One region of the Geobacillus sp. PK12 genome, then DNA from elsewhere that is predicted to be linked to it. Evidence: riboswitches for the same ligand, from Rfam matches in the RefSeq annotation. Region 1 holds a riboswitch; each other region holds the start of a gene.

Evidence for each region. Region 1 has a riboswitch for cobalamin ahead of ETR37_RS11555 (ABC transporter substrate-binding protein). Riboswitches for the same ligand answer to the same signal wherever they lie in the genome.
Region 2: another riboswitch for cobalamin. It lies ahead of metE (5-methyltetrahydropteroyltriglutamate--homocysteine S-methyltransferase); the one in region 1 lies ahead of ETR37_RS11555 (ABC transporter substrate-binding protein).
Region 3: another riboswitch for cobalamin. It lies ahead of ETR37_RS01985 (ribonucleoside-diphosphate reductase subunit alpha); the one in region 1 lies ahead of ETR37_RS11555 (ABC transporter substrate-binding protein).

Annotation. Positions count from the first base shown of each region.
Region 1 covers NZ_SDKL01000033.1:35-10,253, forward strand. The annotation lists partial or broken gene ETR37_RS11545 (PTS transporter subunit EIIC) at 1-495, shown strand, start outside; gene ETR37_RS20805 (DUF7916 family protein) at 514-624, shown strand; gene ETR37_RS11550 (PH domain-containing protein) at 870-1,484, shown strand; cobalamin riboswitch at 1,664-1,862, shown strand; gene ETR37_RS11555 (ABC transporter substrate-binding protein) at 2,004-2,960, shown strand; gene ETR37_RS11560 (FecCD family ABC transporter permease) at 2,947-3,981, shown strand; gene ETR37_RS11565 (adenosylcobinamide amidohydrolase) at 3,978-5,450, shown strand; gene cbiB (adenosylcobinamide-phosphate synthase CbiB) at 5,447-6,418, shown strand; gene cobD (threonine-phosphate decarboxylase CobD) at 6,375-7,445, shown strand; gene ETR37_RS11580 (bifunctional adenosylcobinamide kinase/adenosylcobinamide-phosphate guanylyltransferase) at 7,442-7,990, shown strand; gene ETR37_RS11585 (adenosylcobinamide-GDP ribazoletransferase) at 7,987-8,772, shown strand; gene ETR37_RS11590 (histidine phosphatase family protein) at 8,730-9,380, shown strand; gene ETR37_RS11595 (bifunctional adenosylcobinamide kinase/adenosylcobinamide-phosphate guanylyltransferase) at 9,314-9,730, shown strand; gene ETR37_RS11600 (cob(I)yrinic acid a,c-diamide adenosyltransferase) at 9,745-10,219, shown strand, end outside.
Region 2 covers NZ_SDKL01000057.1:786-11,004, forward strand. The annotation lists gene ETR37_RS15520 (S8 family serine peptidase) at 1-630, opposite strand, end outside; gene ETR37_RS15525 (N-acetylmuramoyl-L-alanine amidase family protein) at 756-1,499, opposite strand; gene ETR37_RS15530 (ABC transporter permease) at 1,710-2,855, opposite strand; gene ETR37_RS15535 (ABC transporter permease) at 2,857-3,960, opposite strand; gene ETR37_RS15540 (ABC transporter ATP-binding protein) at 3,998-4,933, opposite strand; gene ETR37_RS15545 (sensor histidine kinase) at 5,036-6,142, opposite strand; gene ETR37_RS15550 (response regulator) at 6,152-6,817, opposite strand; gene ETR37_RS20815 (helix-turn-helix domain-containing protein) at 6,886-7,341, opposite strand; partial or broken gene ETR37_RS19855 (helix-turn-helix domain-containing protein) at 7,324-7,401, opposite strand; cobalamin riboswitch at 7,982-8,171, shown strand; gene metE (5-methyltetrahydropteroyltriglutamate--homocysteine S-methyltransferase) at 8,311-10,219, shown strand, end outside.
Region 3 covers NZ_SDKL01000002.1:292,935-303,153, forward strand. The annotation lists gene ETR37_RS01955 (metal-sensing transcriptional repressor) at 136-447, shown strand; gene ETR37_RS01960 (heavy metal translocating P-type ATPase) at 463-2,859, shown strand; gene copZ (copper chaperone CopZ) at 2,881-3,084, shown strand; partial or broken gene ETR37_RS01970 (multicopper oxidase domain-containing protein) at 3,126-3,278, opposite strand; gene ETR37_RS01975 (C39 family peptidase) at 3,308-4,198, opposite strand; gene asnB (asparagine synthase (glutamine-hydrolyzing)) at 4,646-6,553, shown strand; cobalamin riboswitch at 6,754-6,949, shown strand; gene ETR37_RS01985 (ribonucleoside-diphosphate reductase subunit alpha) at 7,005-9,362, shown strand; gene ETR37_RS01990 (ribonucleotide-diphosphate reductase subunit beta) at 9,476-10,219, shown strand, end outside.

The DNA.
Region 1 (10,219 bases):
GGTAGTTCACTGAATATTCCGTTTATCGCCGCCGCAGGCGATGCAGTGTTTTCCAATTTAGCGCTCATTTTCGCCATCGGCGTGGCGATCGGTTTTGCGAAAGATGGCAACGGCGCCGCCGCTCTGGCCGGCGCGATCGGTTACTTTGTCTTGACAAAAGGGGCCGCCGCGATTGATAAGGACATCAATATGTCTGTGTTGGGCGGCATCCTCTCCGGGGTGATCGCCGGGCTTTTATATAACCGTTATCATGATATCAAGCTGCCGGATTGGCTCGGCTTCTTCGGCGGCCGGCGGTTTGTGCCGATCGTGACATCGCTTGTCATGCTCGTGCTTGCCTTGATTTTTGGCTATGTATGGCCGCCGATTCAAGATGGCATCAACGCGGTCGGCCATTGGATCGTCGGCGCCGGGGCGGTTGGCGTCGGCATTTTCGGGTTCCTCAACCGGCTGCTCATTCCAGTCGGATTGCACCATGTGTTAAAACAATCGATTCAAGCGTCAGAAGGCAGGGTGATCGTCGCGGAAGTCGTCGGGGAATTTGCGCCGCTGTATCCGGCGGTCACCAACGCCGAACTGGCCACGGCGTTTGGGGCGGATTTGCTGTTGTTGAATTTTACCTGATCTTTTTGCGGCTCACGAACAAAGACTCCCGTCTAAGCGGGGAACTGTAGTCGCTTGTAAAGCCTGACGCCGTCATAAAAGGCGTCGGGTCTTTGATTTTTAGAGGCGATGAAACGTTTTTCCGATCTCGACGTATTACATAGATGAAAGGTATGAGATTACGGCGCCTTGTTAAGGCAAAACGCCGTTCATCCGCCAATAGGTGGGCGCCGATAAAACGTGGAAGGAGCCGGAGGAACATGAGCATGTTTGGAAAAGTCGCCGCCGATGTGCTTGGGCTAAGCGACATCGGCTCGGTTATTCAGCCGAAAGACTACGACAAAGTGGATGCCGATGATTATGTGATGCACGAGGATGGAGAAAAAATCTATTTTCTCATCAAGTCGAAATCCGATGAATATTGCTTCACAAACCGCGCGCTCATTCATCTGGACGGCACGAGCGCCGCGAGCAAAAAACGGACGCTGCGCCGCTACGATTACTATAAGCATCCGATTTCCGACGTGTCGCTCGAAACAGCCGGGACGGTCGATTTGGATGCGGAAATCAAATTTAAAATCGGCCCGCACGCATACTCGATCGATGTGCATAAAAAGCATATCGAGGAACTGAAAGACTTGTATAAATCGCTGCTGGCGATCGCGGACATTTGCCATGAAAACGAAACGAAGTTCAACTATGCGGAGCGGAGTTTGGAACTGGCGGCCAAGGTGTTTGCCAACATGCGCGGCGACGGCGCCAATGTGTCGGCGGATTTTCAGGCCGTGAATGAATACGCTTTTCGCTGGCTGACGGAAGCGAAAAAGAACTATACGGTCAAAGATTTTGGTTTTGTGTTTGACAAATATATTCAACAGTGACGAGTGGAGCCGGCAGTCAGAAAGGCGTCTTGCATAAAGGCGGGGCGCCTTTTCCTATGGCGGTTAGGCGGACGCTTGGCTGGGAACGCTGGTTTGGAGAGCTGGCTGCCAGTTTTCTATAAAAATAGTTGTCAAACGGCAAACGCTGTTTTAATATAAAAATGTCCATATCCCATAACTGAATCCATTTGCAGCAAGGTGCCGAAACGGCTTAATAGGGAATCCGGTGGGAATCCGGAGCTGTCCCCGCAACTGTCAATGCGGACGAAATGAAATCGCCACTGTACGGACAGATGGCTTGCGCTGTTTTCCGTACGGGAAGGCTTCAGAGTAGGATGAAGCATGAGCCAGTAGACCTGCCTTGCTTGCCGCAGTTTCCGAATCTTCGGGGGGTGAGACGCGGAAACAGTCGTACAGGGCATTGTTGTGCCCATTGGCGGTCTGTTTCGCGCTCATTCCCAGATTTAGGCGGAATGGGCGTTTTTTATTGTACATACATCACTGAAGGGGGAATGACGGATGAAACGTTGGACATGGCCGGCGGTGGTGGCGGTGTTCTTCCTTTTGGCCGCCGTGCTCGTCGGCTGTGGCGGGGCGAATGGCAGCACCGAGCCTGCGAAAAAAGACGAGCCGAAAACGGAACAAGCGGCGTTTCCAGTGACAGTGAAAGACGGGCTTGGCGAGGATGTCACGATCAAAGCGGAACCGAAAAAAATCGTCTCGCTCATCCCGAGCAATACGGAAATCGCCTATGCGTTGGGGTTGGGCGATAAGATCGTCGGCGTCAGCGATTTTGACAATTATCCGGAAGACGTCAAAACGAAAACGAAAATCGGCGGCATGGAGTTTAATGTCGAGAAAATCATTTCGCTCAAACCGGATCTCGTCTTGGCCCACGCGTCAAGCGCCCATAACTCGCGCGATGGCCTCAAGCAATTGAAAGACGCCGGCATTACCGTGCTTGTCGTCAATGACGCGAAGTCGTTCGACGATGTATATGCGTCCATCGACTTGATCGGCAAAGCGACCGGGACGACAGACAAAGCGAAGCAAGTGATTGATGAGATGAAAGAGAAGCTTGCGAAAATCAAAGAAAAAGCGAAACAAATCCCGGCGGACAAACAGGCCAATGTCTGGATTGAAGTGTCGCCGCCGCCGCAGCTGTATACGGCCGGCAAAGGGACGTTTATGGATGAGATGCTTCAAGTGATTTCAGCGAAAAACGTCGCCGGCAGCTTGGAAGGCTGGCCGATGGTGACGGAAGAAAAAGCCGTGGCCTATAAGCCGGATGTCATCATCACGACATACGGCGGAGCGAAGCAAGTGTTGGCGCGCGCCGCTTGGAAAGACGTGCCGGCGGTGAAAAACAAGCGGGTGTATGACGTCAACACCGACTTAGTAAGCCGACCGGGTCCGCGCCTTGTCGAAGGGGTCGAGGAACTTGCCAAAGCCATTTACCCGGATGTGTTCAAGTAAAATGTGGATGTATATATTGGCCGTCACCGCGGCCGTGTTATCGTTGCTCGTAGGGATATCGACAGGATCGCTGTCGATTCCCTTTTCTTCTATTGTCCGCATTTTGGCGGCTGAATGGTTCGGAGCGGCGCTGCCTCGCCACATTCCGGCTGATTGGGTGCCGATCGTGATGGCGATCCGCTTGCCGCGCGTCGTGCTTGCGTTTTTGGTCGGGGCGTCATTGGCGCTGGCCGGGTCCGCGTTTCAAGGGCTGTTAAAAAATGCGCTCGCCGATCCGTACACGCTCGGTGTCTCGTCCGGCGCGTCGGTCGGGGCGGTGCTCGTCATCTTTCTCGGCTGGCAATGGCCGTTCTTTGGCACGTTTACGCTGCCGGTCGTGAGCATCTTGTTTGGCATGGCGACGCTTGCCGCCGTTTTGGCGTTCACTCGCGCTGTGGAGCGGCGCATGTCGGTTGAGACGATCATTTTAGCCGGCATTATCTTCGGCGCGTTTTTCAGCGCGTTCATTTCGCTCATGATCGCGTTGACCGGGGAAGAATTGCGGCAAATCATCTCATGGCTGATGGGGAGCGTGGCGATGCGCGGCTGGAAATACAGCGGGCTGTTGCTGCCGTTTTTTCTCGTTGGGGCCGCAGTGCTCATCGCCAACAGCCGCGAGTTGAACGCGTTTGCCTTTGGCGAGGAGGCGGCGCTTCATGTCGGCGTTGATGTTACGCGCCGAAAAGTCATCATTTTGACGGCAGCGGCGCTGCTCACCGGCGCGGCGGTGTCGGTGTCAGGGACGATCGGCTTTGTCGGGCTTGTCGTTCCGCATATGGTTCGGCTTGTGTGCGGGCCGAACTACCGGGTGCTGTTGCCGCTGTCGCTCTTGTACGGCGGTGCGTTTCTTGTGCTTGCCGATGTGGCGGCGCGGACGATCATCGAACCGCGCGAACTGCCGATCGGCGTCATCACCGCGCTGATCGGCGCCCCGCTATTTGCCGTCTTGTTTTTCCGAAAAATGAAGCGAAAGATGGGATGATGATGCTCGAGGTGCGGGCCGTATCGCATCGGTATGGACCAAAGCAAGTGCTTGATCGTGTGACGTTTGCCGTGGAAAAAGGCGAAATATTCGGCATCTTAGGGCCGAATGGCAGCGGGAAAACGACTTTGATCAAACTCATCAGCAAAGAGCTGCCGCTGGCAAGCGGGGAGATCGTCATCGATGGCCGAAAGCTCTCGGCGCTGTCTGCGAAGCAATGGGCGCGGATGGCCGCCGTCTTGCCGCAGACAGCGGAGGCGGCGCCCGGCTATACGGTGAGGGAAACGGTGGCGCTCGGCCGCTATCCTCATCAGCGCGGCTTCTTTCCGACGTGGACGGAGGACGATGAAGCCGCCCTCCGAGACGCGCTTGCGGCCGTCGGCCTGACGGGGAAAATCGATGAACCGCTCGAACGATTGAGCGGCGGCGAGCGGCAGCGCGCCTATTTGGCCCGCGCACTCGCCCAAGAGCCCAAGCTGCTCTTGCTCGATGAGCCGACGAACCATATGGATGTGAGCGGCCAAGTCCGGCTTTTGGACCGGCTCGCCGAAGCGGCGCACGCCCGCGGCTTGACGGTCGTCGCCGTTTTCCACGATATGAATGCGGCGAGCTTGTATTGCGATCGGGTGCTCGTGCTGAACAAAGGGAAAATAGCCGCGCTCGGCGCCCCTGCGGATGTCATGACGCCGGCGTTGCTTGAGGAAGTGTTTGCCGCGCCGATTGTGCGTCTGGCCCATCCGGCGTCGGCAACGCCGATGTTTTCGTTCATGCCGAACAAGAAGCAAGGGGAATCGCCGGTCGGCGGGCTGCGGCTTTCCTTTCTTGATGACGCCGCTGTGCTTACTGCGGCCGCGCCGCTTCGCGTCCTGTCCTCGGCATTGATCGGCGCCGGATTTCAATGGGCGACCCATTTTGTCAACCGCCAAGTCGGGTTGGATTACGATTGCAGTGATGCGGAAGGAGACATGCGCCGCTATTTGGAGCAGCACGGGTTTCCGCCGGAACGAACGGTCGGCATGATGACGGCGGTTGATGTCCGGGATGCTGTTTGGCTTCAGAAAGAAGGGGAAGCGTTTTCGGTTGCGGTCATGGCGACCGCTGGCGTCGGCAATGCCGTCGATGCCGCTCGGGCGTGGCAGCATCAGCCGCTAGCGGCAAGACCGGGGACGATCAACATGGTGGTGGTCATTGACGGAGTGCTGACGGAAGCAGCGTTTGTCCAGGCGGTGATGACAGCGACAGAAGCGAAGGCAAAAGCGCTCGCCGACTGTTCGGTTTGCGACCCGGAAACCGGGACGCTTGCCACCGGTACGTCGACCGATTCGCTCGCTGTGGCGGCGACGCAAACCGGGCAGGTCTTTGCCTATGCCGGAACGGCGACGGAGCTTGGCCGGGCGCTCGGCCGGCTTGTGTATGAGGCAACAGTTGAGGCGCTTGGCCGCTGGGAGAAGCGGAGGAAACGGCGATGACCCATTTGGCCGCATTGACGTTGGCGCTGTTTCTCGATGCCCTCGTGGGCGATCCGCGCTGGCTGCCGCATCCGGTGCGCGGGATGGGAATGATGATTGCGTGGCTTGATCGCCGCTGGAATCAAGGAACAAAGCGGCGGACGAAAGGGGCGGCGGCCGTGGCGGTCGTGTTGGCCGCTGTTTACGGGATATCGGCGTTCATCGTTTATGTGGGCTACGCGCTGTCCGTATACGTAGGGGTGGCGATCGAGGCGGCCCTCATTTTCACCGCCATTGCGACGAAAAGCCTCGCTGAGGCGGCTGAGGATGTGCGCCGGCCGCTGGAAGCAGGCGATCTTCCTGCGGCGCGCCGCGCGCTGTCCATGATCGTCGGCCGCGACACCGAGCGGCTCGATGAAGCCGGCATCACCCGCGCCTGCGTGGAGACGGTGGCGGAAAACACGAGCGACGGCATCACCGCTCCGCTCTTTTATGCGGCCTTGGGCGGTGCGCCGCTCGCGTTATTGTACCGGGCGGTGAACACGTGTGATTCCATGATTGGCTACAAAAATGAGAAGTATCGCGAATTTGGCTGGGCGGCCGCGCGGCTGGACGATGCGCTCAACTACATTCCAGCGCGGCTGACGGCGCTTGTGATGGTGTTGGTCTTTGGCGGCCGCCGCTTTCGTTTGGCGCTGTCGATCTTATTTCGCGATGCCCGCCGCCACCCAAGCCCGAACAGCGGCTGGCTTGAGGCGGCGATGGCCGGGCTGCTTGGGGTGCAGCTCGGCGGAACGAATACATACGGCGGCGTGGTCTCGAGGAGGCCGACGCTCGGTGACCCGGCCGCCCCGCTTCGCGCCGCCCACATTCGCCAAGCGGTCCGCATCATGATTGGAACGGTGCTAGTGTTTACATTATTGCTATGGATTGGGGGGATAATCGTTGCGTTGGCCGGCGCATGGGGCGAATCCGCGCGCGTTGTATGAGCAATGCGGATTGGCCCCTCCAGACGAATACATTGATTTCAGCGTCAATACGAATCCGTACCGGCTGCCGCCGTCAGCTTGGCCGAGCGGTGAGGAGTGGATTCGCTGGGCCGGGGAGTATCCGGATTCGGAAGCGAAGGCGCTCAGGGAGCTCGTTGCCAAGCAGGAGCAGATTCGACCCGGACAAGTGCTGATGACGAACGGGGCGGCGGAGGCGATTTATTTGTTGGCCGCGCTATTTGCCGGTCGGCGCGTCGGCATCTTGGAGCCGACGTTTTCCGAGTATCGGCGCGCCTGTCTCGCTTATGGATGCGATGTGGAGGGATTCGCGGCCGATGAAGCGCGGGGCTTTTCTTATGACTTGGATGAAGCGACTGCCTGGGCAGGCAAGCAAGACATTATCTTTTTATGCCATCCGAACAATCCGACGGGGACGGTGATGGAGGAGGGTGAATTGAGATCACTGGTGGACGCGGCGCACACGGCTGGCACCTATGTAATCATCGATGAAGCATTTTATCCGTTTTGGCGCGGCGGGTTTACGGCGATGCGCTGGTTGGGACGCTATCCGCGCCTCATTGTGCTTCGATCGTTGACAAAAATCCATCACCTGGCCGGCGCGCGCCTTGGTTATGTCGCTGCTGACGAGGCGGTGATCGCTTCGCTGAAAACGCATCAGCCGCCATGGAGCACAAACGGCATCGCCCAACAATTGGCGCTTCGTTTCATGGCGATGGAATCGTTTGTCAAGTGGACGAAAGAACGGATCGCCGCCGAGCGGGAGCGCGTGTTTCGGTCGCTGCCGGCCGGCCGGTATGCCGTCTCGCCATCGGTCGTGAACTTTTATTTGTTGCGTCCGCGTTCAGGGCGGACAGAGGAGCTGTTTTTTCATTTGTTGAAGGAAGGGGTTGTGCCGCGCCATACGATGAATTTCCCGGGGCTTGACGGCCGCTACATCCGGCTCGCCGTCAAAACGCAGGTGGAGAATGACCGGCTGCTTGAGGCGCTTGCGAGGTGGGATGGATGATCGTGTTTGTGAGCGGCGCGGTGCGCAGCGGCAAAAGTGAAGCGGCAGAGGTGTGCGCCATCCGGCTGGCCGCTGGCGAGATGCTTCATTATGTTGCCACTGCCCGGGCCGTCGATGCGGAAATGAAAGAGCGCATTCGCCGCCATCAAGAGCGACGCATGAGGATGGCGGCGTCTTGGGTGGTGTGGGAAGCGCCTGATCAGTTGTTGGCGGCGCTTCGTCCGTCTGATGTTGTCCTTCTCGACTGCTTGACTATGTGGTGGGCGAATGTGTTATTTGCCGGAGATGAATGGAAAACAGAGGAAGGAGCGTTCGCCGCTGCCCGTTGCTTGCTCGACCAAGTGCAGATGTGGGCGGCGGTGTGCCGCGCTGTTGTCATTGTGTCCAATGAGTTGTTTTCTGGCGGCGTGCCGGATGACCTCGGCACGTTCCGCTACATGAAAACGCTCGGCTGGCTTCATCAACAGTTGGTCGCGGAAGCAGAAGCCGCCGCTATGGTGGAATGCGGTCTTCTTCGTGTGAAGAAAGGACAGTGGCCGCAATGAAGCGGGCATGGAATGGCTGGCTGCTGGCGCTGCAGCTGTTTACGATCATTCCGGTCCGGCGTTCGATTGAATGGAATGCCCCACATGTCCGCTGGCTTGTGCGCACCATGCCGTTGGCTGGAGCGCTGCTCGGGGCGCTGGCTGCCTTGGTGTACGGCGTCTGTGCGGCGCTTTCGTTCGGCCCGCCTTCTTTTTTGGCTCTCCTTCTTCTTTGGATTGGCATTTGGCTTGCCGGCGGGCTGCACGCCGACGGCTTTATGGATGTGAGTGACGCCTTTTTTTCGTACCGGGACGCCAAGCGGCGGCAAGAGATCATGTCCGATTCGCGCGTCGGCGCGTTCGCCGTGTTGTCGCTCGTTTGTTTGTTATCGTTCCGCTGGCTGTTTTTGCATGAAGCGATCAAAGCGGGCATTTCCCCTACCCTGTTTATTGCCATTCCACTGCTGTCAAGAGCTGGGGCTGTCTGGCTTCTTTCCGCCGGCAAGCTGGCGAAGCCGACAGGAATGGCGTCAGCGCTTCGCGAATATAGTTCATGGCGCGATGCAGCATGGGCGCTGGGATTGACATGCCTTGTGCTTTTGCTTCTTCCGGCGGCGGGCGTTCCGCTGGCGGTGGTTGCAGTGCTGGCCGCGGTGATGGCGCTTTGTTCCCTCGCGGCAAAGCCGTGGGCGGAAAAGCAGTTTGGCGGCGTGAGCGGCGATGTGCTCGGGGCGTTCATCGAAGGGGGAGAGACGGTGCTATGGGGCGTCATTTGGCTGTTACACTCATCCGCCATGGGATGACGGAACAAAACAGACGCCGAGCGTATATCGGCTGGACGGACGCACCGCTTTCGCCTGAGGAGCATCGCCGGCTGCGCGGCTTGCGGATCGAGTGGCCATGTCCGGTTGATTGTCTCGTGGCAAGCGATCTGCGCCGCTGCCAAGAAACGGCCGCCTTGCTGTTTGACGGCCGCAGGGCGGATTGGTGTACGAGCCGTTGGCGCGAACTTCACTTTGGCGCTTGGGAAGGAAAAACGTTTGCCGAGCTGGAAGCGGAGCCCGCCTACCGCCAATGGCTTGCGTCGCCGTTTTCCGCGGCGCCGCCCGGCGGGGAGCGTTATGCCGACTTCCGAGCGCGCATCGAACAAGCGCTGGCGGAGACGATTGCGTTCGCTGGGCGGATGGGCGCCCGCCATGTGGCGATCGTCACCCACAGCGGCCCGATCCGTTTCGTGCTTGAACAATATGCGCCGGACGTTCGCCCGTTTTGGGAATGGGAGGCGCCGTTTGCCGGCGGGTATACGCTGGAATCGACGATCGAGCGCTGGAAAGGGGGAGAACGGTGCATTTCGTTGTCGGCGGTGCGTTCCAAGGAAAGCGAAAATGGGTGCGGGAACGGTACGGAATAAGCGACGGTGTTCATATCGTATGGCATGACGGCTATCAGGATTCATACGGGTGGCCGGATGGCGCCAAGACGGCGAAAACAGTTGTCTTGGATGGGCTCGAAGCCGCCATCCGCCGCCTTCCGGACCCAGAGGAATGGGAGCGGTTTTTCTGCGCTTGGAAGCAGTGGGAGGAAGGAGCGGCCGGCCGCACGGTCGTCTGGATTGGCACCGATGTGACGCAAGGCGTTGTTCCGGTTGATCCACAAGAACGGCGCTGGCGCGACGCCGTGGGAATGTGCTACCAGCGACTAGCTTCCTTGTGCTGCCGCGTCGACCGCATTTGGTGCGGACTGGCGGAACGATTGAAATAAGGGGGAGAGGAAAAGTGAAATTGTATACGCGAACAGGAGACCAAGGAAAAACGAGTTTAGTCGGCGGGCGCGTTGATAAAGATCATTTGCGCGTCGAGGCGTATGGGACGATCGATGAGGCGAACTCGTTCATCGGCTGGGCGCTGGCCCTGCTCGCTGACGATGAACGGTTTCACGATCTTTGCGCCGAATTGCAAAAAATTCAGCATGAACTGTTTGACTGCGGCGGCGACTTGGCCATCGTCAACGGCAAGCTGCCGTATAAAGCGACCGAGGAGATGGTCGCCTTTTTGGAGCAGCGCATTGACGCCTATGTCCAAGAGGCGCCGCCGCTTGAAAAGTTTATTTTGCCGGGAGGGTCGAAGGCGGCTGCCGCGCTTCATCTGGCGCGCACGGTGACGAGAAGGGCGGAGCGCTGCATCGTTTCGTTGCAAAAAGCGGAGCCGATCAACGACGTTGTTCTGAAATATATGAACCGCCTGTCCGACT
Region 2 (10,219 bases), on a different contig from region 1:
GCTTGCCTCATACGCCGGTCCGGCATACAGCCCGTCCGACATGCGCCCGTTTCCGGCCGCATCGCCGGCGCAATGCGTACCGTGGCCGTTGTCATCATACGGGGTTGTGCGCCCATTGACAAAATCGACAAAGGCAGCAATCCTCCCCTCCAAATCCGGGTGCGGGTAAATGCCTGTGTCGACAATGGCGATCGTCACTCCTTTTCCGCTTAACTCCGTTCCGTTGACAGCCACATGTTTGGCATTGGCCGATGGGACTGCATTGTTTAACAGCGCCTTGACCTGCCGATTGAGGTACACTTTTTTCACTTTCGGATGCTCGAGCAGCTGCTCAATCGCTGCCGGCGTCACCCGTGCGCTGTAGAAGGGAACATGGCGAAAATGGTGGCGTACTTTCATACGGAAATGATCGCGTTCCGCCTTGGCCACTGCCTCCATCCCTTCAGCATTTTCGACTTCAATCAAGACGGAAAGCGTCCGCCATTTCCTCAGCCATCGCTCCACCCAACGATGGAAAATGCACGGCATGCGCATCATGGGCTTATACATATTGACAAGCGCATGACGAAGCGGACGGTCAAGCCGCGCTGCATGGCGGCGAGCGAGCTGCACGATCGAATAGGTGAACACATTCTTCCCCTCCTTGCGTGTTTCGCTATACTCATATGAGGGAAAGATCGCGAAAGAAGCGGCGAGCTCACCAAGACAAACAAACAAAAAGCTTGCCCAGCGAAAACTAGGCAAGCCTTTCTTATTTACATTCCAATCCGCTCCAACACAATGTATTTTGCTTTTCCTAAATAACGCTCCACTTGGCGCAGCACATTTTCCTTCTCCGCAAATGCCCCGACTTGCGTCCCATCCACGATGACGCGCGTCAAATCACTCCCACTTGGCGCCTGTCCCCCTCCTTCGTCCGGCCTGCTTGGCGGAGGATCGTTCGGAGCATTCGGTTTCTTCCGCAGCCCAAGCGCCCGCTCCAACCCGTTCACATGCCCGCGGGCGACCATGCGCAAAAAACGGGTATCATTCAGTTTTCCTGCATCCTCTTCCCGGTCAATAAACCCGTTCTCCGTGAGCACGGCTGGCATCGCGGTCTCCCGCAGCACATGAAAATTCGCTTTCTTTTTCCCACGATCGCGAAATCCCGTAGCTTTGACGACTTCTTCATGAATGGCATCACGAATGCGGGCTGTTGCCGAATCGTCATCGAGCCGATTATAAATATAATCTTCATACCCCGTGCCGCCGCCAGCATTCACGTGAATCGCGACGTATACATCCGCCCCCCATTGATTGGCCCGGTCCGTCCGCTCATCAAGTGACACCGTTTCATCTTTTGTTCGGCTTAGCTGCACGGAAACTCCTTCATACTCATTTTGCAGCAGACGATTGATTTCGAGAGCGATAAACAACGTAATGTCTTTTTCCAACAACCCGTTGCCGACCGCGCCGGCATCGTTCCCACCGTGACCTGGATCGAGAAAAATTTTAACCATTTTTCTTCTCCTTTCACATCCTTCGTCGTTTCGGAATATGGCACTGTTAGCATAAGCGTGGCACTCCAAAATGCCATAGATACTTCCCCAAGGCCAACAAATAAGGCGCAGTCAAAAAAACGACTGCACCTGACATTCCCGCTGATCGACTTGTTCGATATGATGAAAGCCCCCCACACAGCCATACAAGAAAACATAGACCGCTAGGCATTATACAAACTGTCCACTCTGTTGGCTTCGACTGAACTTGTAAACAGCCAGAAGGAAAAAGGTCAGCGCAAAGGCGAGAAGAATCAACAGATGCCAATACAAACTTCCGAAAGAGCGCCCCTCCTGCAGCTTTACCAAACAATCGAGCGCCCACCGCTGCGGTATAAAATACGCCGCTTTTTGCAAAAATTCCGGCATCAGCTCGACCGGCCAAAAACAGCCGGCCAGCATACATGTCGGCACGGTAATCAATGGCTGCAGCGCCCCGGCGGAAGCAGAGCTGTTCGCAAACATCACTGTAATCAAAGACAAGCCGATCGCGGATAAAGAGAAAAGCAGGAGCACCAGGGCCATTTGCCACATCGGAATATGAGGATCAATATGAAAGATGTTCTTCATGGCCACGAGTGTCACGATGATTTGTGCCGTCATCATCAACAAATTCACCACGATATTCGATAACACATACGTTCTCGCTTGAATCGGCGTCGTCAATAAGCGGGAATAGGTGCGCTCTTCTTTTTCTTTGATGATGATCTCCGTCAAATTTCCCGCTGACATCAACATAATCATGACCAAATAACCGATCGTTTGATACGTGACCCCTTTTTGTTTGGCTGTGTCGGACAGCGAGTGAACGGACAGGCGGAACGGCGCTTGTTGATACCGTTCATACATCTTCCAAAAGAGATCGCGATCCCCATTGGCCAATCGCCCCAATGTCGCCAAATGATCGATGTATTCATGCAAGTACGACTTGATGAACATCGTGATTTCCGCTCCCTTGAGCGAGACAAGTTCGATCGGCCGGGGCTGGCCGTGCTGAACGCTTTCGGAAAACCCTTGGGGGAAAATCAGCACGCCATCCACCTTTTGCGAGGTGATTTGGTCGTCCACCGCTGATAACTTCACGCTTTTCACGGAGAGATGATCAAGGCTTTTCAGAAAACGGATCGTATCATCGGAAATCCGCCCATGATCCTCATTGACCACCCCGATGCGCACATCCTTGGCCGGGGAGCTTCCGTAAGCAAACAAGGACAACAGAATCGCGGCCAAAGGGGTGCCGAAATAGAGCAAAAAATTGATTTTCCAACGAAACGTTCGCTTTAACGTATATCTCACCAACCAGATGACGTCATTCACCTTATAATCCCTCCCGTCTCGCCATCGACACGACAGCGATCATCAAAAACAACGCCGCTATACCGATATTCAGCAGCATAGTAGGAACGACGCTTGACAAATCGTTCGCATACACGATTTTGAAAATCGTGTCATTCATCCAAGAAAGCGGAGACAAATGGGCATACCATGCTGTTTCATCGATCGGAAAATAAGCGCCGCCGAAAAAGGAAGACAGCTGAATGATGACCATCGCAATCGTTCGCGCCGCTCCTTCCGTCCTTGCCATATAGCTCATCCCTAGACCAAAGCTGATGGCTAAGACCACCTCGGTCAACAGAAGCAGCCATACGAGGCTGACGTGATGCCCCCAATCGGCATGAAACACCCATTGGCTGAACAACATGACGACCGCAACACAAAGAAAATTCGCCGCCACGTTCCCGGTCAGCTTTCCAATAAAAATCTCGCTTTTGCGAACAGGAGCAGCCAAAAGGCGATCAGCCGTCTTCCGCGTCCGCTCCCCCCGCAGCAACGAACTGCCCGGCAATGCGCTGTATAAAGCAATCATCGTTGTCATCGCCACCGCATAATAATCCATCGCTCCCGGTTTGCGCTTGGAATGCAGCGACCGTTCTTGAATATACTCATCATGCACATGTTTATTGGATGGAACAAAACCAGGCTTCACCTCTGAAACGGCCATCGCCAGCTGGCATCGGCCGACAAACGCGGCCATCACCCCCTCTACAATGCTTCCTTTGATCTTGTTGCGCTCATTGGTGTACAACTCCACTCCATGCGGGCGGATCTCAATGTATCCATCCGCTTTTCCTTCCTGCACCGCTTTCGTTCCTTTTATCCGGTCGGATGCCTTTTGAAAATCGATGTGGGCTTTCTTCCCTGCTTGGATCATCGTTTGAATATACGGCGACAACGGCCCTGCTTTTTGATCGTTGTACAAGACGTGTACATCACCGACGGAAATCGTCCAGTGAAACGTGTTGGAAAGGGCTGTTCCTAAGATGAACATCAGTACGATCGGAAACAGCAGCATAAAAAATAGCGTCCGGACATCACGAAAATCGCTTTTGATTTCCTTGGCTGCAATGCGAAAAATATTCAAAAGAAGCACCTCCCTCGCATGATGGCACTCCAAACAGCTAATCCCGCAAATTTCTCCCCGTCAGCGCCAGAAAGACCGTTTCCAAGTTCGGTGATTTGTCTTCAAGCGAACGGATTTCGACACCGTCATTGATCAGGCATTGCACAATTTCGTTTAAATTATTGACACTGATATCCGAACTGATTTTGATCATATTTTCTTCACATTGCACCGCCTTGACCCCGGGAATGTCTTGAAGATGCTGCTTGTTGAGCCGATCCATCCCCCTGATTTCCAGCCAAATATCTTTTGTATCGGTGATAATCGCTTCCAGCTGCTCCTTTGTCCCCTCTGCGATGATCTTTCCATGATCAATGATGGCGATCCGTGTGCAAATCTCCTCCACTTCCTCCATATAGTGGCTTGTATAAATGATCGTGCATCCCATCTCATTGAGCTTTTTCACCGAAGCCAAAATATAATTTCGCGACTGCGGATCGATGCCGACTGTTGGTTCGTCCATAATGATGAGCTTCGGCCGATGGGCAAGAGCGCAGGCGATATTGAGCCTCCGTTTCATTCCCCCTGAGAAATGTTTCGGATAAATTTTGCGCTTATCGCTTAAACCGACAAACTCGAGCGCCTCTTCAACCCGCTGGCGCAACTCCGCGCCGCGCAGTCCATACAACCCGGCAAAAAATTCAACATTCTCATACGCCGTCAAATTTTCATAGATGGCGATTTCTTGAGGCACGATGCCGATCTGTCGTTTGGCAAACTGGCGATGCTTGGCGATGTCCTTGCCGAGAATCTTGATTTCTCCTGCATTCGGGCGCAGCAACCCAGCAATCATATTGATGGTTGTGCTTTTTCCCGCGCCATTGGCTCCGAGGAAGCCAAAAATTTCTCCTTCGGCAACCGTAAGAGACATATGATCGACAGCGATGAAGTCACCAAATTTTTTGGTCACTTGTTTGATCTCTAAAATGTTCATCGTTCCACCTTCTTTCCATGCTTGGTGTTATTGATTATAGAAAAAAAGATGAACTCCTGTAAGTGCAGGAATTCATCTCGTTGACATGAGAAAATTCACGATTTACTCATGAATCGGAAGCAACGTCGTGACAGAGAAACCGTTCGTTCCATCGACAATGACCGTGCCATGAACAGAGGCCGCCCGTTCCTCCATGCCGATGATCCCGAGTCCTTTCTTGATCTTGGCCGCACCTTTCCCGTTATCTTTCACTTCCACCTTGATGACTCGATTCAACACGTGAATTTCAACGGCAATGGCCGTGGCCTCAGCGTATTTGCTCGCATTCGTCAACGCTTCGGCAATGTTCTCATAAATCACTTTCCATTGGATTGGTGTAATCACATCCAAATCCCCTTTGCATACGAGCGGAACCGGGAGATGATGTTGGGCGGAAAATTCCTCAATGAATAATTTCACCCGATTCAGCCCGATTTGCTCGAGCGGTGGCTTGATCTGTTTTAATGTCATCCGGATTTGTTCCATGCCTTCTTTGGAAATATGGATGGCGTTTTCCAACAGTTGTTTCGCCTTGTCGCGGTCCCCATCCATCAACCGTTTGGCCGCCTCCATCTGAATGAGCGCTCCAGCGAGCGAGTGGCCGATTTGGTCATGGATGCGCTGCGACAGACGGTTCCGTTCTTCCAACTGCAACGTATATTCCGACTGCTTGATGTATTGATGATATTCGCTGATCCTTCTTGTCAGCCGATGCAAATCGTTGCGCATTTGATCCAAACGATCTTCTTGTTGTTCCATCCGCTCGATGTGCCGCTTGACTGCCGTCACGCTGACAAAACTGAACAATGCCACAAAGCCGTATAATTTCCCCGCCGATGGATCAAGCCAAATCATCGGCGTCAACAACACCGCCCCGATCCCCCAAACTCGGTGGATATACACGGAGGCCAGCTCATACCCATTGAGAGGCAGCAACAACGCCCATAACGGCTCCACAAAGGCGGCGGCTAGAACGAGAAGAGCAACGGAACCAAACGCCGCTCCCCTTTTCCAACTCATATGGCGAACGATCAGGGCAAACAGCTGAAGACAAAAATAGATCAGAGAGACTAGAACAAAGCCCGCTCCCGTTCTCTGTTTCGATGAAATGTAATCGAATGCCGCATAGCCCCATACAATCAGCTTGTAAATGATCAGCAGCGATTCCATAACATCCCCTCAGCCGACTTTTCCCGTCAGATAATAAACGGCAATTTGCGTTCGATGTTGCAGTCCGGTTTTGTCCAAAATCGATGTGATGTAATTGGCCACCGTTCCCTCGGAGAGAAATAGCTGTTTGGCAATCTCTTTATTCGAAAGCCCCTTCGCAATGAGCGCCATAATGTCCAACTCTCGTTCCGTAAACAGGCTTTTATCGATTTTCGGGGCTGCTTCTGTTTCTTCTTTTAAGTTGGACTTAATTTTGTCCATCACAATCTCCTGCATCACCACTTGGCCGTGATAAACCGCTTTGATCGCTTCGCGGATTCGTTCCGGATCGGTATTTTTCAAAAAATATCCTTTTGCACCGTATTGAATGGCGTCTAGAATGTATTCATCATCATCAAACGTCGTCAAGATGAGCGGCTTTGTCTTCGTCTGCTCGCATAGAAGCTTTGTCGCTTCCACTCCATTCATGTTCGGCATGCGCACATCCAATAACGCGACATCAACTTCATGATGTCGACAATATTCCACTGCCTCTTTCCCATCGCCTACAGTCGCGGCGACATCAAACTCGTCATACGTGCTTAAGATGATCCGCAGCCCTTCGCGGACAAAGGGATTGTCATCGGCGATGAGCACTTTTATGCGCGGAACATGGGACGAAGAGTGATGTTCCATCTTTACCCACCCCTTTTCATCATGACGCCTGTCCACTACCTCGCGTGCATGATTTTCATGGTTTACTTTCATCTTTCCAAAACCGGAGGAACTATTCTTTCAACGTGGACCATTCGTGCACACAAACATATGCCTTCAAGGCGGCCTTCTGTCCAGCGAGTGAGAAAATGATTGTACACAAATCGGCAACATCCTATGATGCTCCGGATATACGGTTCCTGTTCTTTTGTCGGATAGAGACGGACGGAACAGGCTTGGCGCATTCCAATCGTCAAGAAAATTATACCATATTGCGCTTCCTCCCACTCCTTTAAGGGGGAGAGGAGCACAAGATTTCTGTAATGAATAAGGGCGATTTTTTCCGTTGCCACAGAGGAAATGAACCAAAGCAAGAGCAGGCCGAACCGAGTCGACGCTGGGATGCGTCCGGTGTTGCCAAGAGTAGCTGTCGGATCAAGACATGGGAACAGAGCCAAGCTCGATCGAATAGGCAAAACGGAAGGCAGGTCGAGGTGCCCATTCACCAACGGAGCGATCATCCTGTACCGAAACAGTGCGATGTCGTGTCTCATCGACTTATCCATCTGGATCTCCTCCTCGTCTTTCCCACCATCCATATACATTTGAATGTCAATGACAAAGTCGTGAAACTTGATCAAATTTCCTCCCCATCTTTGAAACAAATGGAAATTTCCGCCCGAAACGGCTCCTCACCACAACATGTACTTGACAAGCAATACAGCTTCCTGCACAAAGATTTGAAAAAATCACTGATTTGTTGATTTTCCCTTACAAGCGTAAATGGGGTATGTTCAGAAAAAATCATGTACAACTTTTGGTGAAGAGCCTCCGAAACAATTCACAAAAAATTTAGCACACTCTTCAGAAAAGAGGGAAAAGGCTTTCTGAAAGAATGTACAAGAAACGGTGTTTTGTTTTCGCAGAAAAATTCCATGGGCAGCGCACTTTGCCCTCCACCCGGGGATGAAAATCACACGTCAGTCCTGCATTTTCACAAAAAACATATTTTTACATAAAATACTAATATTAACTCAAAAAATATCCCTGCTTACTATGCCGTTATGCCTCTTAAAACCCCTTCACAAAAACATTTCGGTTGAAAAAAACAAAAAATTCTTTTATTCTAAATTTTATACAACCAAATAATCAGTTCACGCAACAGGTGGTTCACACATGTGGTGAACCTTAAAAGGGAAGTTTGGTGAAAATCCAACACGGTCGCGCCACTGTGATGCAGAGCTGTTTATCACAATCCACTGTTTCATTTGAAATGGGAAGGAGATAAACAGCGATGAAGCTAAGTCAGGAGACCTGCCTGTTGTATGCACTTTCGACCTACGCGTCATAGGGAGGAGTGAGGACATATGATATTGAGGCACTTCACGTATCTCAATACAAGCTAGTTATACCCTCCTTCCGTTGGAAGAGGGTTTTTTGCTTGATTGGGATCAAATAACTGGAGGTGCTTCCACATGTTCATCCGCAGTTCAAATGTAGGGTATCCACGCATTGGGGAGAAAAGAGAATGGAAAAAGACGTTAGAATCGTTTTGGAATGGGCAGATCACCAAAGAACAATGCACCAAAATGATGGAAGCGATTCGACTTGATTCGATTCGTAAACAGATGGAGAAAGGAATCGATCTCATTCCAATTGGAGATTTTTCTTTATACGATCACGTATTAGATACAGCATTCATGTTTGGATATATTCCAGAGCAATTTCAACAAATAGACGATACACTTGAGCAATATTTTGCGATGGCACGCGGGACAAATGGGCAACATGCGCTTGAAATGACGAAATGGTTTAATACAAATTACCATTACATCGTGCCTGAAATTGGACAAACAAAGCCAAGATTAGTGGAGAATCGCCTATTGAAAGAATACAACCTTGTAAAAGAAACATTCGATTTAGAAACAAAACCTGTGTTGCTTGGACCGATTACGTTTCTTTTGCTTTCTAAGCAATACGATCGACACGAGTGGCGCAAACATCTCGCACGATTAGTTCCTGTTTATGTAGAATTATTCAAACAACTAAGCGAAGCGGGCGTGTCATTCGTCCAAATCGATGAACCGATTCTCGTCCAAGATATAGACGATGACATCGTCGATGCATTTCGTGATGTATATGAAGTTTTTCATCGCGGTGTACCAAATATAAACCTTATTTTACAAACATATTTTGATAGCGTGTCGCATTATCGTGAAATCGTTGCTTTACCTGTCGCAGGCATTGGGCTTGACTTTGTACATGATAATGGCGAAAACATGAAAAACATAAACACCTATGGATTTCCGAAAGATAAAATATTAGTTGCTGGGATTGTAGATGGCCGCAATGTATGGAAAAGTTCGCTTGCCCAAAAAGCGACGCTCCTTCACCATCTAGCAAACGTTGCTGAACAACTGATCATTCAACCGTCTTGCAGCTTACTGCACGTCCCTGTCACGACAAAACACGAACATTCACTGCCGCCGGAGCTCGCTGGGGCTTTATCATTTGCCGATGAAAAATTAGATGAAATACGTATGCTGACAGAATATATGAAAGGAAACACAACAATCGACAAGCTAATCCAATACGACGAACAAACAAACAGTAATTTAGCCAAGTTCCGCAAACAACAAGAACAAATAAACGAGATCACAGCCGTTCCGGTAAGCCGAACACCTTACAGCAAACGACGAAAGATACAACAATCACATTTGCAACTCCCGCTGTTGCCGACAACGACAATCGGCAGCTTCCCGCAGACGAGCGACGTGCGTCAAGCTCGGATGAAGTGGAAAAAAGGGGAATGGAACGATCATCAATATAAGTCCTTTATAAAGAAAGAAATCGCAAAATGGATCGACATTCAAGAGCAACTGCAGCTCGACGTGCTTGTCCATGGGGAATTTGAGCGCACAGATATGGTAGAATTTTTCGGTGAAAAGCTGCAAGGCATGGCATGCACGACAAACGGCTGGGTACAATCGTATGGATCACGTTGTGTTCGCCCGCCCATTATTTTTAGCCATGTGTCCTACCAACAACCGATGACCGTAGAAGAAACGGTATATGCCCAGTCGCTGACCCATAAACCTGTCAAAGGCATGCTGACAGGCCCTGTAACCATGTTAAACTGGTCGTTCGTTCGCGACGACATTCCACGAAAACATGTGCTGACACAGCTCGCCTTGGCCATTCGTGAAGAAGTGTTGCGCTTGGAAGCGAAAGGCATACGCATCATTCAAGTCGATGAACCAGCATTGCGGGAAGGATTGCCATTGAAAAAGGAAAAACACGCATCCTATTGGGAAGATGCCGTTATGGCGTTTCGTCTTGCTACCTCATCAGTGAAAGAGGAAACGCAAATTCATACCCATATGT
Region 3 (10,219 bases), on a different contig from region 1:
TTTCTTTCGGTAGGCAATGAGTCCGAGTCAGCTGAACAATTGGCTTGATGATGGTGGGCATGATTTGTATTAAGGAGCTTATGTTGCGTTTTATACCCATTACCGGTATAATGTAATGAAAAGAGGTGATGTTTGATGAACCATTATGAAGATCATCATGTGGATAAAAAAATGGTTCCACGAACGGAACAGGAAATCGAACGCATCATCAAGCGCTTGAAGCGCATTGAAGGGCAAGTGCGCGGGGTGCAAAAAATGGTGGAGGACAATCGGTATTGCATCGATATTTTAGTGCAAATTTCTGCGATCAGAGCGGCGTTGAACCAAGTCGGGCTGCAGCTGCTTGAACGCCACGTGAGCCATTGCGTGGCGAAAGCGATCCGTGAAGGGAGCGGAGACGAATCGATTCGCGAATTGATGGATGTGATGAAACAATTTTCGAAGTAAGGGGGGAAACGGGAAATGGGGGAGCCGAAAACCGTGACGCTGAAGGTGACCGGCATGACATGCGCCGCGTGCGCCAATCGGATTGAGAAAGTATTGAATAAGATGGAAGGCGTCAAAGCCCATGTCAATTTGGCCATGGAAAAAGCCACGATTCAATACGATCCATCGAAGCAAACGATCGCCGATATCGAAACGAAAATTGAGAATTTGGGGTATGGCGTTGCGACGGAAAAAGTGACGCTTGATATTGAAGGAATGACATGTGCGGCCTGTGCGACGCGGATTGAAAAAGGGTTGAATCGGATGGAAGGTGTGACAAGCGCTGCTGTCAACTTGGCGACAAACAGCGCGGTGGTCGAATACAAGGAGGGTGTTGCATCTGTCGAAGACATTTTAGAGAAAATCAAAAAGCTTGGGTATAAGGGGCAAATTCGAAACGAAGAACAAGACGATGCTGGCCGGAAAGAAGAGCGGTTGAAACAAAAACAACGGCAACTTGCCATTTCCATCATCTTATCGTTGCCGCTGCTTTATACGATGCTGGCTCATATGCCGTTTGATATGGGCTTGCCGATGCCGCAGCTCTTGATGAATCCGTGGTTTCAGCTTCTTTTCGCTACACCTGTTCAGTTCTACATCGGCGGTCCTTTCTATGTCGGGGCGTACCGGGCGTTGCGAAACAAGAGCGCGAACATGGACGTCCTCGTGGCGCTTGGAACATCGGCTGCGTACGTTTACAGCTTGTACGAAGCTTTTCGGACGCTTGGGAATCCTCAATATATGCCAAGGTTGTATTTTGAAACAAGCGCCGTCTTGATTACGCTTGTGCTTGTCGGAAAATACGTTGAGGCTCTTGCGAAAGGGCGGACAACCGAAGCGATCTCGAAGCTAGTCAGCCTGCAGGCAAAGGAAGCTACTGTCATCCGTAATGGGGAAGAAAGAAAAGTTCCGCTCGAGGAAGTGGTGATCGGCGATACGATCCTTGTCAAGCCAGGAGAAAAAATCCCGGTGGACGGTACAGTCATCTCCGGCGCCTCTTCCGTAGACGAATCGATGATTACCGGTGAATCGATTCCGGTTGATAAGAAGGAAGGCGACTATGTGATCGGAGCGACCATGAATACAAATGGGGTGCTGACCATTCGAGCAGAAAAAGTAGGAAAAGATACAGCACTTGCCAATATCATTAAAATCGTCGAAGAGGCACAAGGTTCGAAAGCTCCGATTCAGCGGATGGCGGATGTCATTTCGGGTATTTTCGTACCAATTGTTGTCGGAATTGCGGTTGTTGCATTTATGATCTGGTACTTCTTTGCTGCGCCGGGTGATTTGGCGAAAGCGCTTGAGGCGGCCATCGCCGTTCTTGTCATCGCGTGCCCTTGTGCGCTCGGTTTGGCCACACCGACATCGATTATGGTCGGCACCGGCAAAGGGGCAGAACAGGGAATTCTCTTTAAAGGAGGTGAGTACCTAGAGAGAACGCATCAAATCAATGCCGTATTACTCGATAAAACAGGAACCGTGACAAAAGGAAAACCGGAAGTCACCGATGTGCTGGCCTTCCGCGAGGACATGCTCGATTATGCGGTTTCCGCCGAGAGCGCTTCGGAGCATCCGCTGGCTCATGCGGTTGTTGAATACGGGAAGAAACAAGCGATTTCGATGAAGCCATTGGAGCACTTCTCCGCCATTACCGGCCACGGAATTGAAGCTGTCATTGACGGAAAAAGCATCCTTATTGGGACGCGAAAATTGATGAAGGAACGCTCTGTAGCGATTTCTGTGCATGAAGATAAAATGGTAGAGCTTGAAAAACAAGGGAAAACAGTGATGCTCGTTGCCATCGATGGACAGCTTGCCGGCATCATTGCGGTCGCGGATACGGTAAAAGAAAGCTCCAAAGAAGCCATTCAAACATTAAAACAAATGGGCATCGATGTCTATATGGCAACAGGGGACAATCAACGGACAGCGGAAGCGATCGCCAATGAAGTCGGCATTGAGCATGTGTACGCCGAGGTGCTCCCGGAAAACAAAGCGAACATCGTCGAGGAATTGCAAAAGCAAGGAAAACGTGTGGCGATGGTCGGCGATGGGATTAACGACGCTCCAGCTCTGGCCAAAGCGGATATTGGGATGGCGATTGGCACAGGAGCTGATGTCGCCATCGAGACCGCGGACGTGACCTTGGTCGGCGGCGATTTACGCCATATCCCGAAAGCCATTGAGTTGAGCCGCCAAACGATGAAAAACATTCGGCAAAATCTGTTCTGGGCGTTGTTTTATAATACGATTGGCATTCCGGTCGCCGCTTTCGGATTATTGGAGCCATGGATCGCTGGAGCGGCGATGGCATTCAGTTCTGTGTCGGTTGTCGCCAACGCGCTTCGTTTGAAACGCGTGAAACTATAAACATTCAAGGAGGAATGGACGATGACCATTACATTACAAGTACAAGGAATGACATGCGGACATTGCAAAGCGGCAGTGACCAATGCCCTTCAAGCGTTGGATGGCGTCAGCCGTGTAGAAGTGCATTTGCAAGAAGGAACTGTCGATGTGGAGTATGATGAAACAAAGGTCAGCGTAGAAAAACTGAAAGAAGCGATTGAAGAGCAAGGATATGATGTGAAATAACATACGGAAGGTGCCCCGAAGTGATGACGGGGCACTTTTCATTCATCGAATACAAGCGTGTAATCTCGATCGACTTTTTCTTCATTTTTCGGTTCTACGATTAATGTTCCGTACAGTCCTTTGTCCACTTGCTCGGCGCTTTTTTGATGGGAATGATACCAATACGTTCCCGGCACGGTTGCGGTAAATTCAAAAAAGGCAAGCGATTCGGATTCACCGATGTCTAACGGTGGTAGGTAATCGCCTGCCGTCCCATTTGAACCCAAGCGTCGATAAAGTCTTGTTTCGGCGCTTTTTGGTTTTTGACAGCGGTCAATGGATCATTGAAATAAATATACTGCTCATCGTATCCCGTAATGAGCACCGCGTGTTCCCGGTACGTGATTTTGATCGGGCCTTGCGGGGTTTGCCATTCCCGAAAGGCAGAGGGAGGAAGAGGACGAAAGGTGGTGTTGGTGATCACCCAAACCGGTGCGCCTTTGGCCAAGTATGTATAGATGTTCTCAAACGATTGCCCTGTTAAGTCGATGATTTGGTTCGGCAAGTACCGCTCAGCCAACTGCTTGATCGGCTTATGGTACACGCCGTATCCAGGCTTCGATAACGTATACATATCGCCGACAAACCCTTCATTTGGGTGGCCGTAAAACACTTGGCCATTCCGCACTTGATACGGAGTAGGGTTTTTCTTGATTTGTTTCGCCAACGTCATCTTATCGACGCGAATGCCGGCATGATTCAAGAGCATGGCCAAGCTGGTTACTTCGCATCCCCTCGGCAGTTCCGGAAGCTGAGACAAAAGAGGGGCGTCAATCAGGACGGATGTCCTTAGCGCTTGTTTCTTTGAAGAGGCAGCTGATCGATTCGCCTCCTTTGCTTGATTGCTGGGGGACGGATTGGTTTCTCTGCTGTTTCTGTTCTGTATGAAGGCTTTGATGGCATCGCCTGTCTGGGCCGAACTTGCATAATAGGATAATGAGGCGGCCAATAGCAAGAAACAGGAAATATACAATCCGAGCGACAGTTGATCCATCCTCCCGTTCAGAGGTCTTCTCAAGAGAACAAAACAAAGGGAAACGATGAGAAAAGTCAAAAAAAGGATAAGCGCTAACAAGCCATTCTCAACTCCTTTGTAACACGTGTGTGTTTTTATCGTAACAGATCGATGTGCAAAAATGGTGAAATTCACACTTTCTCCATACTTTATCGTTAATATTATGAGGAACTGAAAATCTTGCAAGCAGTGTTCCTGAAAAAATGGAAACAGATTGTTTTTGAAACTTGACGTTGTGTACGATAGAATGAAAGTATGGTTCATCACCAAAAGATGTACTTGACTTTTAAAGACAAACATGATAGCAATGTTGCTCAAAGAGATGTGTGGTATAAAAAGGAAAAATGCTGTTTTGATTTTCTCTATCATAATCGTCTTTCTTTGTCAAGTACACTTTGTGGTGAAGAGCCGAAAGTATCTTTGTATCCATAATTTTAGTTTTAAACAAAAAGGTTTTTCGTTTAGTTTTTGGATTCTTCTTAGCAAAGTGGAGGGACAATCATCGCCATGTGCGGTTTTATTGGCTGTATTCATGATCGCCCGAGAGCGATTGAGCAAACATGGAAAACAACGTTGATGGAGATGAACCGCCTGATTACCCATCGCGGCCCCGACGATGAGGGGTATTTTTTTGATGAATACGTGAGTTTTGGCTTTCGGCGGCTGAGCATCATCGATCTGGAGGCGGGGCATCAGCCGCTGTCTTATGAAAACGATCGATATTGGATCATTTTTAACGGGGAAATTTACAACTATCTTGAATTGCGGGAGGAGCTGGCGGCGAAAGGATATTCGTTTGCGACGCATTCGGATACTGAGGTGATTGTCGCCCTTTACAGCGCCGAAAAAGAAAAAGCGGTCGAAAAACTGCGCGGGATGTTTGCGTTTGTCATTTGGGACAAGCAAGAGAAAACGGTGTTTGCGGCGCGCGATCCGTTCGGCATTAAGCCGTTTTTTTATGCGGAGCAAGGAGACCGCACGTTTTTCGCTTCGGAAAAGAAAAGCATCTTGCTCGCTCTGGGACAGGAGTCGCTAAACGGCGATTCCCTGCAGCATTATTTAACATTCCAATATGTCCCTGAGCCGCTGACGATGTCGGCCGGCATTTACAAGCTGGAGCCGGGGCATTATCTCAAGAAACAAGTCGGAAAACCGCTCACGATTCATCGTTATTGGAAGGCATCCTTCGACCCCATTCGCCAATCGGAAGAGGAGCTTGTCAAGCAAATCCGCGATGCGCTGTTTGATTCGGTCAGCGTCCATATGCGCAGCGATGTGCCGGTCGGTGCGTTTTTGTCGGGAGGCATTGATTCATCGTTCATCGTCGCCATCGCGAAACAATTCCATCCGCACCTGAAGACCTTTTCCGTCGGATTTGAGCGGGAAGGGTTCAGCGAAATTGATGTCGCAAAAGAAACCGCAGAGAAGCTTGGGGTAGACAACATTAGCTATGTCATCTCACCGCAGGAGTATATGGAAGAGCTACCGAAAATTATGTGGCATATGGACGATCCGCTTGCCGATCCTGCGGCGGTGCCGCTTTATTTTGTCGCTCGTGAGGCGAGAAAGCATGTCACGGTTGTGCTTTCTGGCGAAGGGGCGGACGAGCTGTTCGGCGGTTACAACATTTACCGCGAACCAGAGTCGCTGCGGCTGTTTGTGCGTATGCCAAACATCGTAAAAGCGGTGTTGCGGATGATCGCGAAGCTGCTTCCGGACGGGATGAAAGGAAAAAGCTTTTTGGAGCGCGGCACGACGCCGCTTGAAGAGCGGTATGTCGGCAATGCCAAAATCTATAGCGAAAAGGAAAAAGCGGCGCTGCTCAAAACGTACCGAGGAGGGTGCGAATATACGGCGGTGACGGCTCCGTTTTACCGCGAAACGCTTCATGACCCGCCCGTCAACCGGATGCAGTATATTGATCTTCATACATGGCTAAGGGGCGATATTTTAGTCAAAGCGGACAAAATGACGATGGCCCATTCGCTTGAGCTGCGCGTTCCCTTTTTAGACAAAAAGGTATTTGAGGTTGCTAGGCAAATCGCCCCTGATATGAAGATAGCCAACGGTACGACGAAATATATTTTACGTAAAGCCGCCGAAGGCATCGTGCCGGATCATGTGTTAAACCGGAAAAAATTAGGGTTCCCCGTGCCGATTCGCCACTGGCTGAAAAACGAAATGTATGACTGGGCGAGACAGCTCATCCACGAAAGCGAAACCGATCATCTGTTCCATAAGGATGTGCTCCATCGGCTGCTGGATGAACATGCCCGCCACAAGGCGGACCACAGCCGCAAGCTGTGGACGGTGTTGGCGTTTATGGTTTGGCATCAAGTGTATGTGGAAAAGAAGTACGATTTTGCTTCATCCGCACAAAGCGAGGAGCGGCCAGCGTCTGTTTTGGAGGCGTAGCAGGGAAACGACAGGGCGTTCTAAGGGCGACACCTAGAACGCCTTTTTCGATGGTGCGGACAGTTTCCTTGCCTTTGGCGAAGCGAAAGAGAAAATTTGCTTTCTCCCGCTCTTGCAATTTTCCCGGTTTTGGTATATGCTTGTTCCATCAGGATGCTAAATACTATATATTGGTTTTGAAGTCTTGTTGTACAACTACATATCGTTCTGCCAAGCAATGGTGTCCATCAGGACTTAATAGGGAATCCGGTGTGAATCCGGAACTGCCCCCGCAACTGTATGTGCGGACGAAATGGGATGGCCACTGGCGGCAAGAGCCGTTCGGCGCGCCGCTGGGAAGGCCCCAAAGTAGGACGATGCACGAGTCAGGAGACCTGCCTTGCTTGGAACGTTTCATGTTCTTCGGGGTGTGAGAAGATGAAACGATAGGGGAAAAGAAAAAGGGTTTCGTATGCCTTTTTTCCGTCTGTCGTTTCATCCGCTCGCCTGCCCGAGCGGATTTTTTATTGAAGGAGTGGGGAAACGAATGACCGTATTGACGAAAACGATCATCCTCGATGACCAAGGGAAGCCGGTTTCGTTTTCACGTGAAGAGTTTGCGTCGCTGATTGGGCAAGCCGCCGCTGGATTCGGCCGTCTGTCGCTTGATGAATACGTCGAGCGTGTTTGGCAGCTTCTTAGCCGAAAGGAGTCCGTCACGGTAGAACAGCTGCACCAAACGGCTATTTTGGAAGGACTTTCTTACATTGATGAAGAGGAGCCGGACTGGACGTTTGTGTGCGCCCGGCTGTATTTGCGGCAATTGTACCGTGAAGCGGCGCGGCAGCGCGGGTACGATGAACGCGAGCGGTATGGCGATTTCTACTCGCTGCTTGTTGCGCTGACGGAACAAGGGGTGTACAGTCCGTTCTTGCTTGAACGTTATACGAAAGAAGAAGTCGACGCCATCGGTGCGTTTCTTGATCCGGAGAAGGACAAGCTGTTTACGTACATTGGGCTGCGCACGCTCGCGGACCGGTATTTGGCGCGCGATTATGAGCGGCGGTTGTATGAATTGCCGCAGGAGCGGTTTTTGGTCATTGCCATGACGCTCATGGCGAATGAACCGCAAAAGCAGCGGCTTGCGCTCGTGAAGGAAGCGTATTGGGCGTTAAGCAACTTATACATGACCGTGGCGACGCCGACGCTTGCCAACGCTGGGAAGTCGTACGGCCAGCTCTCAAGCTGCTTTGTCGATACGGTCGATGACAGCTTGCAAGGAATTTATGACAGCAACACCGACATCGCCAACTTGTCGAAATCGGGCGGCGGCATCGGCGTCTATTTAGGCAAAATCCGTTCGCGCGGCAGCGACATCAAAGGGTTCAAAGGGGTTTCCTCCGGCGTCATCCCGTGGATGAAGCAGTTGAACAATACAGCGGTGAGCGTCGATCAGCTGGGGCAGCGCAAAGGGGCCATTTCCGTCTATTTGGATGTATGGCATAAAGACATTTTTGCGTTTCTCGATGCGCGGCTCAACAACGGCGACGAACGGCTGCGGACGCATGATTTGTTCACCGGCGTGTGCATTCCGGACTTGTTCATGGAGCAAGTCGAACAGCGCGGCGACTGGTACTTGTTTGATCCGCATGAAGTGCGGAAGGTGATGGGGTTTAGCTTGGAAGATTTTTATGATGAGGAAAAAGGGCGCGGGAGTTTCCGCGAGAAATATTGGCGATGCGTCAACGAACCAAGGCTGTCGAAAGAAAAAGTGCCGGCGATCGACGTGATGAAAAGCATTATGCGCAGCCAGCTCGAGTCGGGGACGCCGTTTATGTTTTACCGCGATGAAGTGAACCGGCAAAACCCGAACCGCCATCTCGGGATGATCTACTGCAGCAACCTTTGCACGGAAATCGCGCAAAACCAAAGCCCGACAGTGACGAAGCGGCAATATGTGAAAGACGGGATGATCATCATTGAGAAAATCCCAGGCGATTTTGTCGTCTGCAATTTATCGTCGATCAACTTGGCGCGGGCGGTGACCGATGGGGTTTTAGCGCGGCTCATCCCGATTCAAATGCGGATGCTCGATAATGTCATTGATTTAAACAATATTCCGGTGCTGCAGGCCGGCCTGACGAACGAAAAATACCGCGCTGTCGGGCTTGGAACCTTTGGCTGGCATCATCTTTTGGCGTTAAAAGGTATTCGCTGGGAGTCGGAGGAAGCGGTCCGCTATGCCGACGAGCTGTATGAAACGATCGCGTATTTGGCGATTCAAGCGAGCATGGAGCTCGCCAAAGAGAAAGGGAGCTACCCGGCGTTTCCGGGGTCGGACTGGCAGACGGGCGCTTATTTTGAGCGGCGCGGCTACGAAAGCCACGGTGAATTGGATTGGGATCGGCTGAAGCAAGACGTGGCCCGCTATGGGATGCGAAACGGCTATGTGATGGCGGTGGCGCCGAACGCCTCGACGTCGATCATCGCCGGCAGTACAGCGAGCATTGACCCGATTTTCTTAAAAGTGTACGCCGAGGAAAAGAAAGATTATAAGATTCCCGTTACGGTGCCGGATTTAAACGAACAGACGACATGGTATTACAAATCGGCGTACCATATCGACCAGCGCTGGAGCATCAAGCAAAACGCCGCCCGCCAGCGCCATATCGACCAAGCCATCTCCTTTAACTTCTACGTCGTGAACACGATTAAGGCAAAAGAGCTGCTCGATTTGCATTTGACGGCGTGGAAGTCGGGGCTGAAAACGACGTATTACGTGCGTTCGACATCGGGGACGATCGACGAGTGCGATTCTTGCGCGAGCTGACCATGGGGCGCAACAAACGCCTTTGGTCGGGCTTTCCCTTCCTTGTGCGGGAGGGGCGTCCGCGGTTGGTCGCGCATCACGATACTTGAAAGAGAAAGGAAGGAATCGACACCATGACGATCCGCTTAGTCAAACGGCCGATTATGGATCCAGAGGCGCCGAACCGTTCGACGGGCATTATCAACGGCCGCTGCTCGAATGTGTTGAACTGGGACGATATCGCCTACCCATGGGCATATGCGAAATATAAGCGAATGCTCGCCAATTTTTGGACGCCGTTTGAAATCAATATGGCCCAAGATGTGAAGCAGTTTCCGCAGCTGACCGCCCGCGAACAGGAGGCGTTTTTGAAAATCATCGGCCTGTTGGCGCTGCTTGACAGCATTCAAACCGATTACGCGGGACGTGTGGCGGATTACATTACCGATCCAAGCATCAATGCCTTGATGATCATGCTTGCCCAGCAGGAAGTCATTCACAACCATTCGTATTCGTACGTGCTCTCGAGCCTTGTGCCGAAAGCAAAGCAAGATGAAGTGTTCGACTTTTGGCGAAACGAACCGACGCTGCGCAAGCGGAACGATTTTGTGACGAACGGCTACAAGGCGTTTGCCGAAGAGCCGAATGTGGAGAACTTGCTGCGGTCGATCGTCTTTGACGTTATTTTAGAAGGATTGTTTTTCTACTCGGGGTTCGCCTTTTTCTACAACCTCGCGCGCCAGCAAAAAATGGTGGCGACGAGCACGATGATCAATTACATCAACCGCGACGAGCACATTCATGTTGATTTGTTTGCGAAAATTTTCAAAGAAGTGTTGAACGAATACCCGGAGTATCGGACGCCGGAGCTTTCCGAT